DNA from 4 places in the Litorilituus sediminis genome. Region 1 is predicted to be linked to each of the others. Evidence: predicted binding sites of a transcription regulator. Region 1 holds the regulator's gene; each other region holds the start of a gene.
The links. The regulator sigma-54, encoded in region 1, starts transcription at its own class of promoters, with help from an activator protein. The targets are predictions, from matches to a motif close to GTTGGCACGNNNNTNGNNT.
Positions count from the first base shown of each region.

Region 2: EMK97_RS18275 (PEP-CTERM sorting domain-containing protein) is a predicted target of sigma-54. The motif match lies at 1,834-1,852, and genes of this name have one in related genera.
Region 3: EMK97_RS05715 (FlgO family outer membrane protein) is a predicted target of sigma-54. The motif match lies at 1,727-1,745, and genes of this name have one in related genera.
Region 4: EMK97_RS07990 (DUF1194 domain-containing protein) is a predicted target of sigma-54. The motif match lies at 1,974-1,992, and genes of this name have one in related genera.

Region 1 covers NZ_CP034759.1:2,995,969-2,999,152, reverse strand. The annotation lists gene lptA (lipopolysaccharide transport periplasmic protein LptA) at 1-40, shown strand, start outside; gene lptB (LPS export ABC transporter ATP-binding protein) at 27-785, shown strand; gene EMK97_RS13290 (RNA polymerase factor sigma-54) at 848-2,353, shown strand; gene hpf (ribosome hibernation promoting factor) at 2,388-2,675, shown strand; gene ptsN (PTS IIA-like nitrogen regulatory protein PtsN) at 2,695-3,147, shown strand.
Region 2 covers NZ_CP034759.1:4,123,342-4,126,525, forward strand. The annotation lists gene nudC (NAD(+) diphosphatase) at 1-888, shown strand, start outside; gene EMK97_RS18275 (PEP-CTERM sorting domain-containing protein) at 1,009-1,800, opposite strand; gene pcaF (3-oxoadipyl-CoA thiolase) at 2,117-3,184, opposite strand, start outside.
Region 3 covers NZ_CP034759.1:1,260,425-1,263,608, reverse strand. The annotation lists gene EMK97_RS19025 (hypothetical protein) at 65-205, shown strand; tRNA gene EMK97_RS05725 (tRNA-Arg) at 281-356, opposite strand; gene EMK97_RS05720 (flagella assembly protein FlgT) at 409-1,611, opposite strand; gene EMK97_RS05715 (FlgO family outer membrane protein) at 1,841-2,485, shown strand; gene EMK97_RS05710 (LPP20 family lipoprotein) at 2,515-2,985, shown strand; gene flgN (flagellar export chaperone FlgN) at 3,148-3,184, opposite strand, start outside.
Region 4 covers NZ_CP034759.1:1,798,312-1,801,495, reverse strand. The annotation lists gene EMK97_RS07995 (AAA family ATPase) at 1-1,036, shown strand, start outside; gene EMK97_RS07990 (DUF1194 domain-containing protein) at 1,154-1,918, opposite strand; gene leuD (3-isopropylmalate dehydratase small subunit) at 2,188-2,799, opposite strand; gene leuC (3-isopropylmalate dehydratase large subunit) at 2,820-3,184, opposite strand, start outside.

The DNA of each region.
Region 1 (3,184 bases):
AAAGCAAGACAAAGAAGGCGACAATAGTGACAAGCAATAGCTCATCAGCGCACAATAGTAAATCAACACTGATTGCAACGAACCTAGCCAAGTCTTACAAGAGTCGTCAGGTAGTTAAAAGCGTTAGCTTGCAAGTAGAATCAGGGCAAATTGTTGGCTTACTTGGCCCTAACGGTGCAGGAAAAACGACATCCTTTTATATGATTGTCGGCTTAGTGCCCAACGATCATGGTCAAATTATTCTCAATGATCACGATGTAACACTTGCGCCAATGCATGAAAGAGCTAGGCAAGGCATAGGCTATTTGCCGCAAGAAGCCTCTATATTTAGAAAGCTCACCGTGACTGAAAATATTATGGCTATTTTACAAACGCGTAAAAACCTTTCTAGCCAAGAAAAGTCTGAAAAGTTAGAGCACCTACTTGAAGAATTTAATATCTGTCATATAAAAGATAACTTAGGTATGAGCTTATCTGGTGGTGAAAGACGTCGTGTGGAAATCGCCAGAGCGCTGGCAGCTGATCCAGAATTTATCCTATTAGATGAACCATTTGCTGGTGTTGACCCAATTTCGGTTGGCGACATCAAAAAAATCATCATACACTTAAAGCAAAGAGGCATAGGGATTTTAATTACTGACCACAATGTTAGAGAGACATTGGACGTTTGTGAACACGCTTATATTGTCAGTCATGGAGAAATAATCGCAGAAGGCAATGCAGATCAAATTCTTGCTAATCAGAAGGTAAGAGATGTATACCTTGGCGAACAATTCACGCTATAGTTAGCAATGTAAAGTGTGACAACAAGAATTAGAATATAAGATTAGGAAAAAGTAACACCTAGATGCGCCCTACACTACAGCTCCGTATTGGACAACAATTAACAATGACTCCACAACTGCAACAGGCAATAAAACTGTTGCAGTTATCTACGTTAGAGTTGCAACAAGAAATCCAAGAAGCGCTTGAAAGTAACCCCTTGCTTGAAATTGAAGAAGGCCAACAAGGGGAAGTAAATTCCGAGCAGAATAACTTAGAAGAAGCGTTTTCCGCAGAAGCTAGCTCAGATATTACCAGTAGCAAGGATACAGATGAAGCCATTGCCAGTATTGATGAAATCAGCACGACTGAAGCCATGGAGAAAAGCGATATTCCTGAAGAGTTAAACATAGATACCACTTGGGAAGAAAGCTATAGTGCAGGCGTATCAAATACAGGCGCTGTCAGCAGTCCTGCAGATGATTATACCTATCAAGGGGAAACCACCGACTCTATTCAAGATCACTTATTATGGCAAATGGAGCTAACTCCATTTACAGATACCGATAAAACTATCGCAACAGCTATCATAGAAGCGGTTGATGATGCTGGTTACTTAACGGTTTCCAGCGAAGATATTCTTGAAAGTGTCGGTTTAGAAGACATTGAACTTGATGAAGTGGAAGCGGTATTAAAACGCATCAATATGTTCGACCCTATTGGCGTTGCCGCACGCTCAATTCCCGAATGTTTAACCATACAGCTAAATCAATTTGATCCTGAGACCCCTTACTTAAAAGAAAGTAAGCAAATCATTAACGATCATATTGATTTATTAGGCAATCGCGATTATCGCCAATTAATGCGTAAAACTAAGCTTAAAGAAGATCAACTACGCGAAGTTATGCGCTTAATTCAAAGCCTTAACCCTAGACCTGGCGATGCCGTCATTAAAAGCGATGATCAATACGTTATCCCTGATGTATCAGTTGAAAAGAAAAATGGTCGCTGGGTTGTTGAGCTTAATTCAGACACAGCACCTAAACTGTCTATCAATCAGCAATATGCTGCCATGACTAAAACTATGAAGTCTTCAACTGATGGGCAATTTATTCGCGCTAATTTACAAGAAGCGAAATGGTTCATTAAAAGTTTAGAATCACGCAACGATACCTTACTTAAAGTATCGAACTGTATCGTGCAAAGACAACAAGGCTTTTTAGAGCACGGCGAAGAGGCTATGCGCCCTATGGTGCTTAATGATATTGCCGAAGCCGTTGATATGCATGAATCGACTATTTCCCGTGTTACCACACAAAAATACATGCATACGCCAAGAGGTATATTCGAACTAAAATATTTCTTCTCAAGTCATGTTAGCACTGAAAATGGCGGCGAATGCTCATCTACAGCCATTCGTTCATTAATTAAAAAGCTGATACTAGCCGAAACACCAGCCAAGCCATTAAGTGATAGTAAAATGGCTGATTTACTTGCTGAACAAGGCATTAAAGTAGCGCGACGTACCATTGCCAAGTACCGAGAGTCTTTGGCAATCCCACCGTCAAATCAACGTAAAAGTTTATTGTAGAACACTAATTCAAAAACAAAAAAGGATACGACTTATGCAAATTAATCTTTCAGGTCATCATGTTGAACTTACCGACTCATTACGTGAATACGTCAATACAAAATTTGCCAAATTAGAACGTCACTTTGATCAAATTAATAACGTTCACGTTATTCTAACTGTAGAAAAACTGGATCAAAAAGCAGAAGCAACGGTACATATGAAGGGTGGTGAAGTATTCGCGTCTTCTGTAAATGCTGATATGTATGCCTCAATTGATACCTTAGTAGATAAGCTAGATCGCCAAATTCTTAAGCACAAAGGTAAAGTAGCGAGTCACTAATTCCTTTCTTATTTAAACTATGAAATTACAAGAAATTCTTTCACTGAACTGCACATCCTGTGCAGTTCCAGTGACAAGCAAAAAGCGCCTATTAGAACAAATTTGTCAGCTTGCAGCCGTTGAAATAGGCAATGCTGATCCAAGTGACTTACTCGATAGCTTACTTGATAGAGAAAAAATGGGTAGCACAGGCATTGGCAACGGTATCGCTATTCCACATGGTCGCTTGAGCAATAGTCATAAAGCGGTCGCAGTACTTATTACAACCGAAAAAGCGATCGATTTTGACGCCATAGATAACCGCGATGTTGATGTCTTTATCAGCCTATTTGTACCAGAAGATAGCTGCCAAGAACACTTAGAAACCTTGCAATGTATTGCAAAACTGTTTAGTAATAAACAAACTATTAAGCAAGTGCGCAAATGCTCAAACGATAAGCAGCTATATGACCTTATCCAGCAAGCCAGTTAAATTAAATTGCTATTACTAACGGTATTAGTACAGACTA
Region 2 (3,184 bases), 1.1 Mb from region 1:
GCTAGTGTCAAGATATGTGTGATTAATGATGGTCAGTGCTTGTTTGAATTAGCAGCCCTTAAGCCACTTTTTTTAACGAAAGAGCAGCTACCGAGTTTGCAATTAGCACAATGTGCTTTTTTAGGGAAAGATGAGCAAAACGCCTATTTTGCTATTGATTTAAACAAGCTACGTTTTTCTTGTCAGGAACATATTTTAACCATAGGGCAGTGGCAATCACTAAGACAAGCAACCGCAGCTATTTGTGCTTTTGATGCCACTATTTTGGCGTTAGCAAAAGGCTTAGTGCATTGGCATAAAAGTCATCAATATTGTGGCCTTTGTGGCAATATTAGCCGCGCAGTTGAAGCTGGCCATGCGCGAAAATGTACTGAATGTCGAAACTTAACCTTTCCTAGAACCGACCCTGCGGTAATTATGCTGGTAGAACGATTGTTTGCTGATGGAGTTCCTCGATGTTTGTTAGCAAGGCAAGCAAGTTGGCCAGACGGTGTTTACTCAACTTTGGCAGGTTTTGTTGACCCTGGGGAAACATTAGAGATGGCGGTAATTCGAGAGGTTGAAGAAGAAACTAATATTATTGCTAAAAACCCTGAATATGTTGCTTCACAACCTTGGCCATTTCCTGCATCCATTATGCTAGGTTTTGTTGCTGAGGCAGTTACAGAAGATATTGATACCAGCCAAGATAGCTTAGAGCAAGCCCATTGGTTTTCTAGAGAACAACTGCAGGTCTTTGAAGTAAACCGCTCTGTTATTGCCTCTGAAGGAGAGCAAAACTTACCGCAAGATAATGCCCAGCTTGGGCAATTTAAAATGAGTAGTAGTGATTCTATTTCTTCTTACTTGATTAGGGCATGGCTCAATAAGGAGATAGGTAAATATTAGTGTTGCTATTTTCTGCTAGTGAGCTCGATTAAGTTGCTATGCTTGCTGTCTATTATTTTCTAGCTGAACTATGGCTAACTATATCGCATATATAGTTAGCCTATTAATAGCTTCAGATAATTATCTAGCTTGCTTTCGATAAACAAACCCTAAACCTAATAGCATAAGTAGTAAAACTGAAGGCTCAGGAATAGTACCATTTTTAGGTGCTGTAGCAGCTCTAAGCTTGCTTGCATCTGCAAAGTTCATGGTTAGGGTATTCCATGAATCGGCTATACCGTTTGTTGCTGAAGCTCTCATTTCTGATAAAATATAAAATGACTCACCAGGGTTTATATTGAAGCTGATATTACCTTGTTTATTAACATTTGTGCCTGACAGTATGGATAGGTAATTTTCTCCGCCATTCCCCATACCACTTAAAAGCCCTGCCTCGCCAAAGCCTGTCGCAAAACCTGCGTAATAACCCCAGTGATCACCAATTAATACCCCTACAGCTGAAGATAACCTTGCATTACCAGTGACTGAACCGTGAAGATTAATATCTAGACTGATAGTTGTGCTAGTACTTCCTAGATAATCAAAGCCTTGTGAAGCAAAGGCTGTAGCAGTGTTATATAAGTCAGGTGTAGATGCCTTAGCGTAAACCTTTAATGTAGGTAAATAACCTGCACCTGTTATATCAACTAAGGCTCTTGTTTCACCATAGGTGTTTTCTTCTGCTCTAGAATAAGTACTTAAGTGACCACCATCTCTATCGTACTCAATTAAATCACAGCGATTCATACAGTCATCACCGGTTCTAGTCCAAGTATTTGCTCCCCAACCGCTGATAATACCTGCTTGACTGGTTAATGAAGTGAGTGTTAATAGTGCACCGGTTAAAGCTGGTAATAGCTTGTATTTTTTCATTTTTTCTTCCTTGTTGTAAAATTGACACGAGTTAAGCAGCTATAGTGCCAAAATTGTATACAACTTTTCAAGTGTTTGCTTTTATTTGCTTTTTTTATTTGTAGACATGACTAGGTGAGTTAGACTTAATTGGTTTTGTAAAAATTTTTGACATTATTATTGGTTTTTGTCGCTAAGTTTATAAAAAAAAACAATAACTTGAGAAGAGTGCTAAGGAGGCTTAGTGCCAGCGATTGATAGAAAATAAATGAAGGGCAATAGAGCCTTACCCTTCATTTATTTGTTAGTGATATATTCTTGAGCTTGTTATCGAAAGCTAGACTTTTTCTATCACCATAGCAATGCCTTGGCCTACGCCAATACACATGGCACAGAGGGCGTAGCGCTTGTCGGAGCGCTCAAGTTGTTTCATTGCTGAAAGTACAATGCGTGTACCACTCATGCCAAGTGGGTGGCCTAGTGCGATAGCGCCACCTTGCGGGTTGATTCGTGGGTCGTCATCTTTAAGTCCAAGCTCACGAACACTAGCAAGTGCTTGTGCTGCGAAGGCTTCGTTAAATTCGATAATATCGATATCATCTAAAGATAAGTCTAAGCGCTTTAATAGTTTCTCACTTGCTGGCGCTGGGCCAATACCCATCACGCGCGGCTCTACGCCAATAACTGCTGAGCCAAGTACCTTAGCTTTTGGTGTTAAACCATTAGCAAGGGCGGCTTCTTTCGTCGCGAGGATAACTGCAGCGGCGCCATCGTTAATACCAGACGCATTGCCTGCGGTAACTGTGCCAGGCACTCTAAAGAGGTTTTTTAATGTCGCTAGTTTATCTAGCGGCGTTAAGCGCAGGTGCTCGTCTTTGTCGAAAACAATATCGTCTTTGCGACGCTGCGGAATAATAACCGGCGTTATTTCTTCTGCTAGGAGACCATCTTCTTGGGCGGCTTTGGCTTTACATTGGCTCCAGTAAGCGAACTTATCTTGATCTTCACGGCTAATGGCAAATTTTTCGGCAACATTTTCCGCCGTCTCAGGCATAGTTTCTGTGCCATAGCGTTTATCAAGTTGTTTATTAACAAAGCGCCAGCCCATGGTGGTATCAAACATTTCTTGGCTGCGGCCAAATGCACTGTCTGCTTTTCCCATCACATAGGGCGCACGGGTCATGGCTTCCACGCCACCGGCGATAATGATGTCGCCTTCGCCTGCTTTTATGTTATTACAAGCCATGGCAATCGCATTCATGCCAGAGCCACATAGGCGGTTTATGGTAGTACCGGCAACTTCCATAGGATAATCTGCCAGTAATAGCGCCATACGGGCAATATTGCGGTTATCTTCGCCGGCTTGGTTAGCACAACCTAAAATAACATCATCCACTTGGCTAAA
Region 3 (3,184 bases), 1.7 Mb from region 1:
GATTTTTGACTGGCTGTTATACAGTGAATTAATAATAAATGACAGCAGCTAGATAGGTAATAAAATGAATAAGTCATCTTCACGAGGATTTAAGCTGACTACAGTTATATTTGCTGTACTTATTATGGCCATTTCGGCGATATTAAGTAATACCTCTGTAGCCGATGACATGGACGTAGAAATAACGCAAACAGAACAAGAGTAAATACACTTTACTCATAAATTTAAAGCCCATCACTATGATAAGTGATGGGCTTTTTTCTTTTTAGCGGCTTAAAAGTGGCGTCCCCACCAGGACTCGAACCTGGAGCAGCGGCTTAGGAGGCCGCAGTTTTATCCAGTTAAACTATGAGGACGTTGCATTATTGGCAATTTATCATGGTAAGTAACTAGTTTACAATGATATTTTTAATACCTAACCACTAAATCTTCAATTTGTATATTGTTAAATAAACTATTGTCAGCACTGGCAGCAACAGCGGTCTCTCGTGTTAATTGTGTCACTTTCACTTTGTGCGGGCTAACCGTATAGCCGGTATATAAACTGCCGGTATTATCAGTGAAATGCTTAAGTCTTAACAAGGTAAACTCATCGCCAACTTTTACGCCATTGTTTCTTCCTAAGTTAAAGATAATTTGATTACCATCTACTCTTAGAATTTTTCCTCGGCTTGGCTCACACATAATAGTTTCATCAATGTCTGATACCACTTGATTAAGCAGTTTATCGATCATAGCGCCATACTCACTTTGCCAAAAGGCAGTACCGTTAACGTCAACTGCTTTTCGTTTGCTGAAAGTCCAAGGTTTAGTATCTTGGTATTGCTGATGCCAATGTAGTTCACCACTGATGCCATTATAAAGATAAATATCGAGAGCAAAGTTACGTGGGTACACTCCTTGTTGCCAAATTTTCCAACTGTTTGTTCTTTGTTCTTCAAAAGAAATATCATTAATTTCACTAAAAATAACATATTGGCTATTGGTGCTGTAGCCTAGTGTACGCGCAAGTTCGGTAATTTTGTCGTGATCTAGATTGTTATTTAAACGAGAAAACTCTGTCGTATTATTAACAGCATTTATATTACTGGTGTAATTGCTTTGCTTACTTAGTTGCTTGCTTAGCCTGTTGATTACTGCTTTATCTATGGCATAAATTTGCCCTATATTGGCTTGTTGCCTGTGTTTAACCTTGCTTTTCGTCAGTAGAACTGATTTTTTAAAATTAACGGCAAAACACTGCTTTTCTTGCGGGAAAATGTCTGCTCTAATGGTGACAGATATCAAGTTATCGCTATGGGTTTCATTGACAATTTCAACGGCATTAACACTACCCGTTGCTCGTATATCAATTTTATCTTGGGTGAGTAAGCCATTAACCACCCTTTGTACACTGGAAACATCAGCACCGGCAACTAATAGGGCTTTTTTTAGGGCGTTTTCCATAGCCTTAGTGCGTGCTACCTCTAGGTTATTCGTATCTGTTCTCGCATGACCTTGGGTTTCATACCATTGCGCGCTAGCAGAAAAACTAGTGGTGACTAATAGACAAATGATGATGGATATTTTGTTCTGCCACTTTATTAATGTGTTAAAGCAATTGTTAGCCATACTGAATAAACTTACCGTGCGTCATTATTTAATATTGTTTGAGTTAAATGCATATACTATGCCTGAATTTGCGGTTATCTTTGCCAAAGAGGGAAAAGTTTGCACTTTTAGTTTTTTTGGCTTGAATAATGCATTGTATTTGCCAAGAAATACTTAGTACTGCACTGAGTGAATTAATGACAGCTTTATGCGCTTGATTTTATCTTGCGGCATTGTAGAGGGGAATACCATGAAAAAGTGGCTTTTACCATTGATGATACCCGCTTTAGTAGCTTGTGAAGCTACTGGCGAACGAGACTTTTATCAGTCAACTCAAGTAGATAAAGGTGAGATTGATAGCTACAACTTACCAAAGCATGCTATCAATGATGTGGTAAAAGGGCTTGCTTATCAAATGCTTGAAAGTAGTAGCTTTGTTACGGCAAAAACGCCTGTCGCTGTTGCCTCATTTGTTGAATTAGATGATTTAGAAACAACCAACTGGCTAGGTAATCAGCTGGCAGAGAGCTTTGTTCATGAGCTGCAGCGTCATGGTTTAGTGGTGATAGATTTTAAAACAACAGGTCATATACGTGTTACTAAAGAAGGTGATTATGTTTTTAGTCGCGATTGGAAAGAGCTGCCTGAACGTCAGATAATTGACTATATTGTTGCCGGTACCATGATAGAACAAGAAAATGGCATTATTGTAAATGCGCGTATGATAGGTATTCAGTCAAAAGTTGTTGTCGCTACAGCTCAGTCGTTTATTCCTCATTGGGTGTTAGGTGATAAGTTAAATCCGAACGAGAATGTACAAATGAAAGATGGCATGCTAATTCGTTCAAGCGCTATGCTAGTTGATGATGAGCGTGCTGTAAGCATTCAAAACTAGTGTTGCTGTTACGTGATTTGTGTGAGGTTATGATGATGAGAGTAGCAAGTAAGATCGCCTTAGTAACGTTTTTGTTTCTGCTAAATGTAGGTTGCTCTACCGTGTATGATAAGCACATAGAGTGGCAAACAGTGAAACCAGAGAGCTTTCCTGTATTGCAAGGTATAGGTTACGCGCCAATTAGTTTACAAAAGTCTGAGCATGAAACACAGCGCATGTTAATGGCAATTAAGGCGTCAAAAATAGCAGCTTATGCGGAGCTAGCAGAGCAAGTTTATGGACAACAGGTTCATGGTAAAACGACCATGGCTGATTTACTTATTAATAATGATCAATTGTCTGCCTCTGTAAACGGTATTATTAGAGGAGCAAAAGTGGTAAAAAGTTACCCCGTTGGTGATACCTATACCACAGAGCTATCCTTAGACTTTGCTGAGGTCTATGAGATTTACCAAGTAAGTCAGAGTAAAAAAGAAATCAAAGAAGTGACTTACTATTAGTTGAATTGGTTGAATTAATTCAGACAAGATCAGAACAAACTTAATGCAAGGCCAATAAAAAAGAGCATATGAAAATATGCTCTTTTTTGTTGGGTTGACCCATCCTAAATAAGGTTGATACTTTTCCACTACTAAATAGGGGAGTTTTATATATAAAGCCTTCTATGCTTTTAGGCCAATACTACTTAAGCCACCACTT
Region 4 (3,184 bases), 1.2 Mb from region 1:
TGATTGTACTCGTCAGCTTTTTAGTAACTCTGCTATCGCTAAGTTACATCAATTATCTCAGGGCATTCCAAGGCTTGTTAACTTACTTTGTCATCAATCGTTATTGTTAGCCTTTAATAAAAATGAAAGTGTTGTCAGTAAAAAAACAGTGCTTAATGCCGCAAGCCAAGTACTTGGCGAAGATATTCATAGCAAAACAAGCAATAGTGCGCCGATAGTAACCGCTGTTGCGGTAGCTGGCGGATTATTCACCGTTTTAGTGGCTGGTTTTTGGTGGGGGCAGGGCATTAACCAACAACAAGCTGAGGAAGTTGCTCAAGAAAGTATAAATAGTAAGGCTATTACACCTCAAGTTGAAGTTGCTAGCACTGAGGTTAGCTCTTTAATAAATGAGCAAGCTAAAGCCGTTGTAGATGCTACAGAGCAACTGGGTACAACAGCTCCCGGTGAATTAAGGTCAAACCGTGATAAAGTGAACACATCAACTGCGGATAAAATTTTTGCAGGCTCTGAGAGTACTAATCAGCAAGTACAACAACAGCAATTGCTCATTTCAGCAGATAAGCAGCCTTTGCCGGAAATTGCCCAACAAACTAGTGCTATCAATAAGGTTGCGCCTGCGGCTAAGACAAGGTTAGTTCAGCAAGATTTAGCGCAGAAAGATATGACGTCACCTGATTTAGCTGAAGTAGAAGAGGTGTCTCCTGAGTTATTAGCGCTTTTTAACGCGGCTGTTGAAGCAAATCCACTAGTAGAAAATACTCAACAAATAGAGCAACCACAGCCTGAGCAAAGCAGGCAAATAAAGCCGTTAACGCAAATGCCAAACTGGGTGCAACAAGGTGTACCTAGCTTGAGTTTTGAACAGCATATTTACGCTTCTGATGGTCAAGGCTGGGTGACGGTAAATGGCAGAGATAGGTATCAAGGGGATATGATTAATGCTGATTTGCAAGTCAGTGAAATATTACCACAGCAAGTGATATTATCTTATCAAGGGCAGCTATTTAGCTTACCAGCATTGACTAATTGGTAGCGTCATTAGTTTTCCTATTGATAAAATTTATTTTAGCCAATTTGTTTTAGGCAGTTTATTTTAGGTAAAAAAAAGGGCAGTAATTGAATTACTGCCCTTGGTGTTAATTCTGCTAAATTAGCCTAATTTACGCTTTCGGCTGTTACCGAATAAACCAAGAACAGCTAAACCAATTAAGGCAATTGAGCTTGGCTCTGGAATTTGGTTAGCGTCTTTGATTTCACGCTTTAACTTAGCTTCGATACCTGTTGTGAAGCTTGCAAAAGTATCTGCATGCATGTGAAAGGCATTTTGACCACCAATTACGTTATCTTGGTAGTACTGAGGTAAATTTCTCGCATCGCCAATGGTAATACCGTTAATTGTATCAACACCAGCGGCTAAAGCAGCATCACGCGCTGCTGCTGTATTTGCACCTGAATTTTGTGTACCGTCACCAGAAACATCCATTACCTGTTTAGCGGCAGTAAAGTTATTGGTATCAAAAAGGCTCGCACCGTAGTTGATGGCTGAGCCAATAGCTGTCGCTCCCGTAAATGGACGAACAATACCTGCAATTAAATCAGCAAAAGCATTAGCTGATTGAACACTATCAATTAAAAACCAGTCAATTTGGGTTCTTTGTCTATCAGAACTAGACCACTCAATATACTGTACAGCAATGCTGCCATGAGTACCGGCTAAAATAGTGTTAATGATATCTGTATTGCGAAATGCTGCAATATAGCCGTTACGTTGAAGATTGTATTCAGTGTCGTTAACGCTACCAGATACATCAGTTAATAATTGTAATTCTACATCAACTTCAATCAAGTTAGCATTAGCTGTAAATGCAGCAAAAGCGCCAACAAATGCAGCAGCTTGGCATAGTTTTTTTAACATGTTATTAAGTCCTTGGGTAACGAGTTTGTAAAAATATTAAAGATTAGTGCCAGCTAAGCAATTTATAGGCCAATATTTTAATATGCCGTTCTATAAGGGCTAGTGAATAGCTTTTATAGAAAGGATTAAAAAGTATATATAAAGTGTAAAGAATGCTGACAGATGTTCACTTAAGAGTATTACTTTTATTAATGTAATTTTTGATGCTAATGAGTAAGTTAGCATCCATTTAAAGATTAAAATGGATACTAACTAGTATTTTCTAGTGATTACTGCCATACAGGCATTTTTGCTTCGAATGCTTCAATGACATCTAATTTATTTAATGTCCAGCCAACGCTGTCAACACCCTCTTCTAAACTATACTGTTGAAACTTATTGAGAGAAAAAGAGAAGTTAAGCGCTGTACCGTCAGATGTTGTACAGCTCACGGTATTGTTTGGTAAGTCTATTGCAAGTGTTAAGTCAGCATTTCCGGCGTGTTGGAAAAGTAACTCTACTTCTTGTTCTGTTAATTTTATTGGCAAAATACCTATGTTGATACAGTTACCGTAGAAAATATCGGCAAAGCTTGGCGCAATAATCACTTTAAAACCGTATTCTTGCAGTGCCCAAGGAGCATGCTCTCGGCTAGAGCCACAGCCAAAGTTTTCTCTCGCTAATAAAATGCTCGCGTCGGCATACTCAGGTTTATTTAAAATAAACTCTGGATTTGGCTGTGTGCCAGCGTGATCTAAATAGCGGCTGTCATGAAATAGATGCACGCCAAAGCCGACACGCTCGGTTTTTTGTAAAAATTGCTTAGGGATGATTTGATCGGTATCGACGTTAGCGATATCTAATGGCACCACTAAACCGTTATGAGTAGTAAATTTTTCCATTGTTCTTTCCTAAATATTGCTTACGCGTTTAAATCAACAAAATGACCTGTTAAGGCGGCAGCAGCAGCCATTTCTGGGCTAACTAAGTGGGTGCGACTGCCACGACCTTGGCGACCTTCAAAGTTGCGGTTACTGGTTGAAGCGCAGCGATCACCTTCTGATAACACATCATCATTCATACCAAGGCACATTGAGCAGCCCGGTAAGCGCCATTCAAAGCCTGCATCGGTAAAGACTTTATCTAAACCTTCTTTTTCTGCTTGCTCTTTTACGCGGTAAGAGCCTGGTACTATGATGGCATCAACAGTATCAACAACCTTCTTTCCTTGAGCGACAAAACGCTCAACTATGCCTGCTGCTGCACGTAAGTCTTCAATACGTGAGT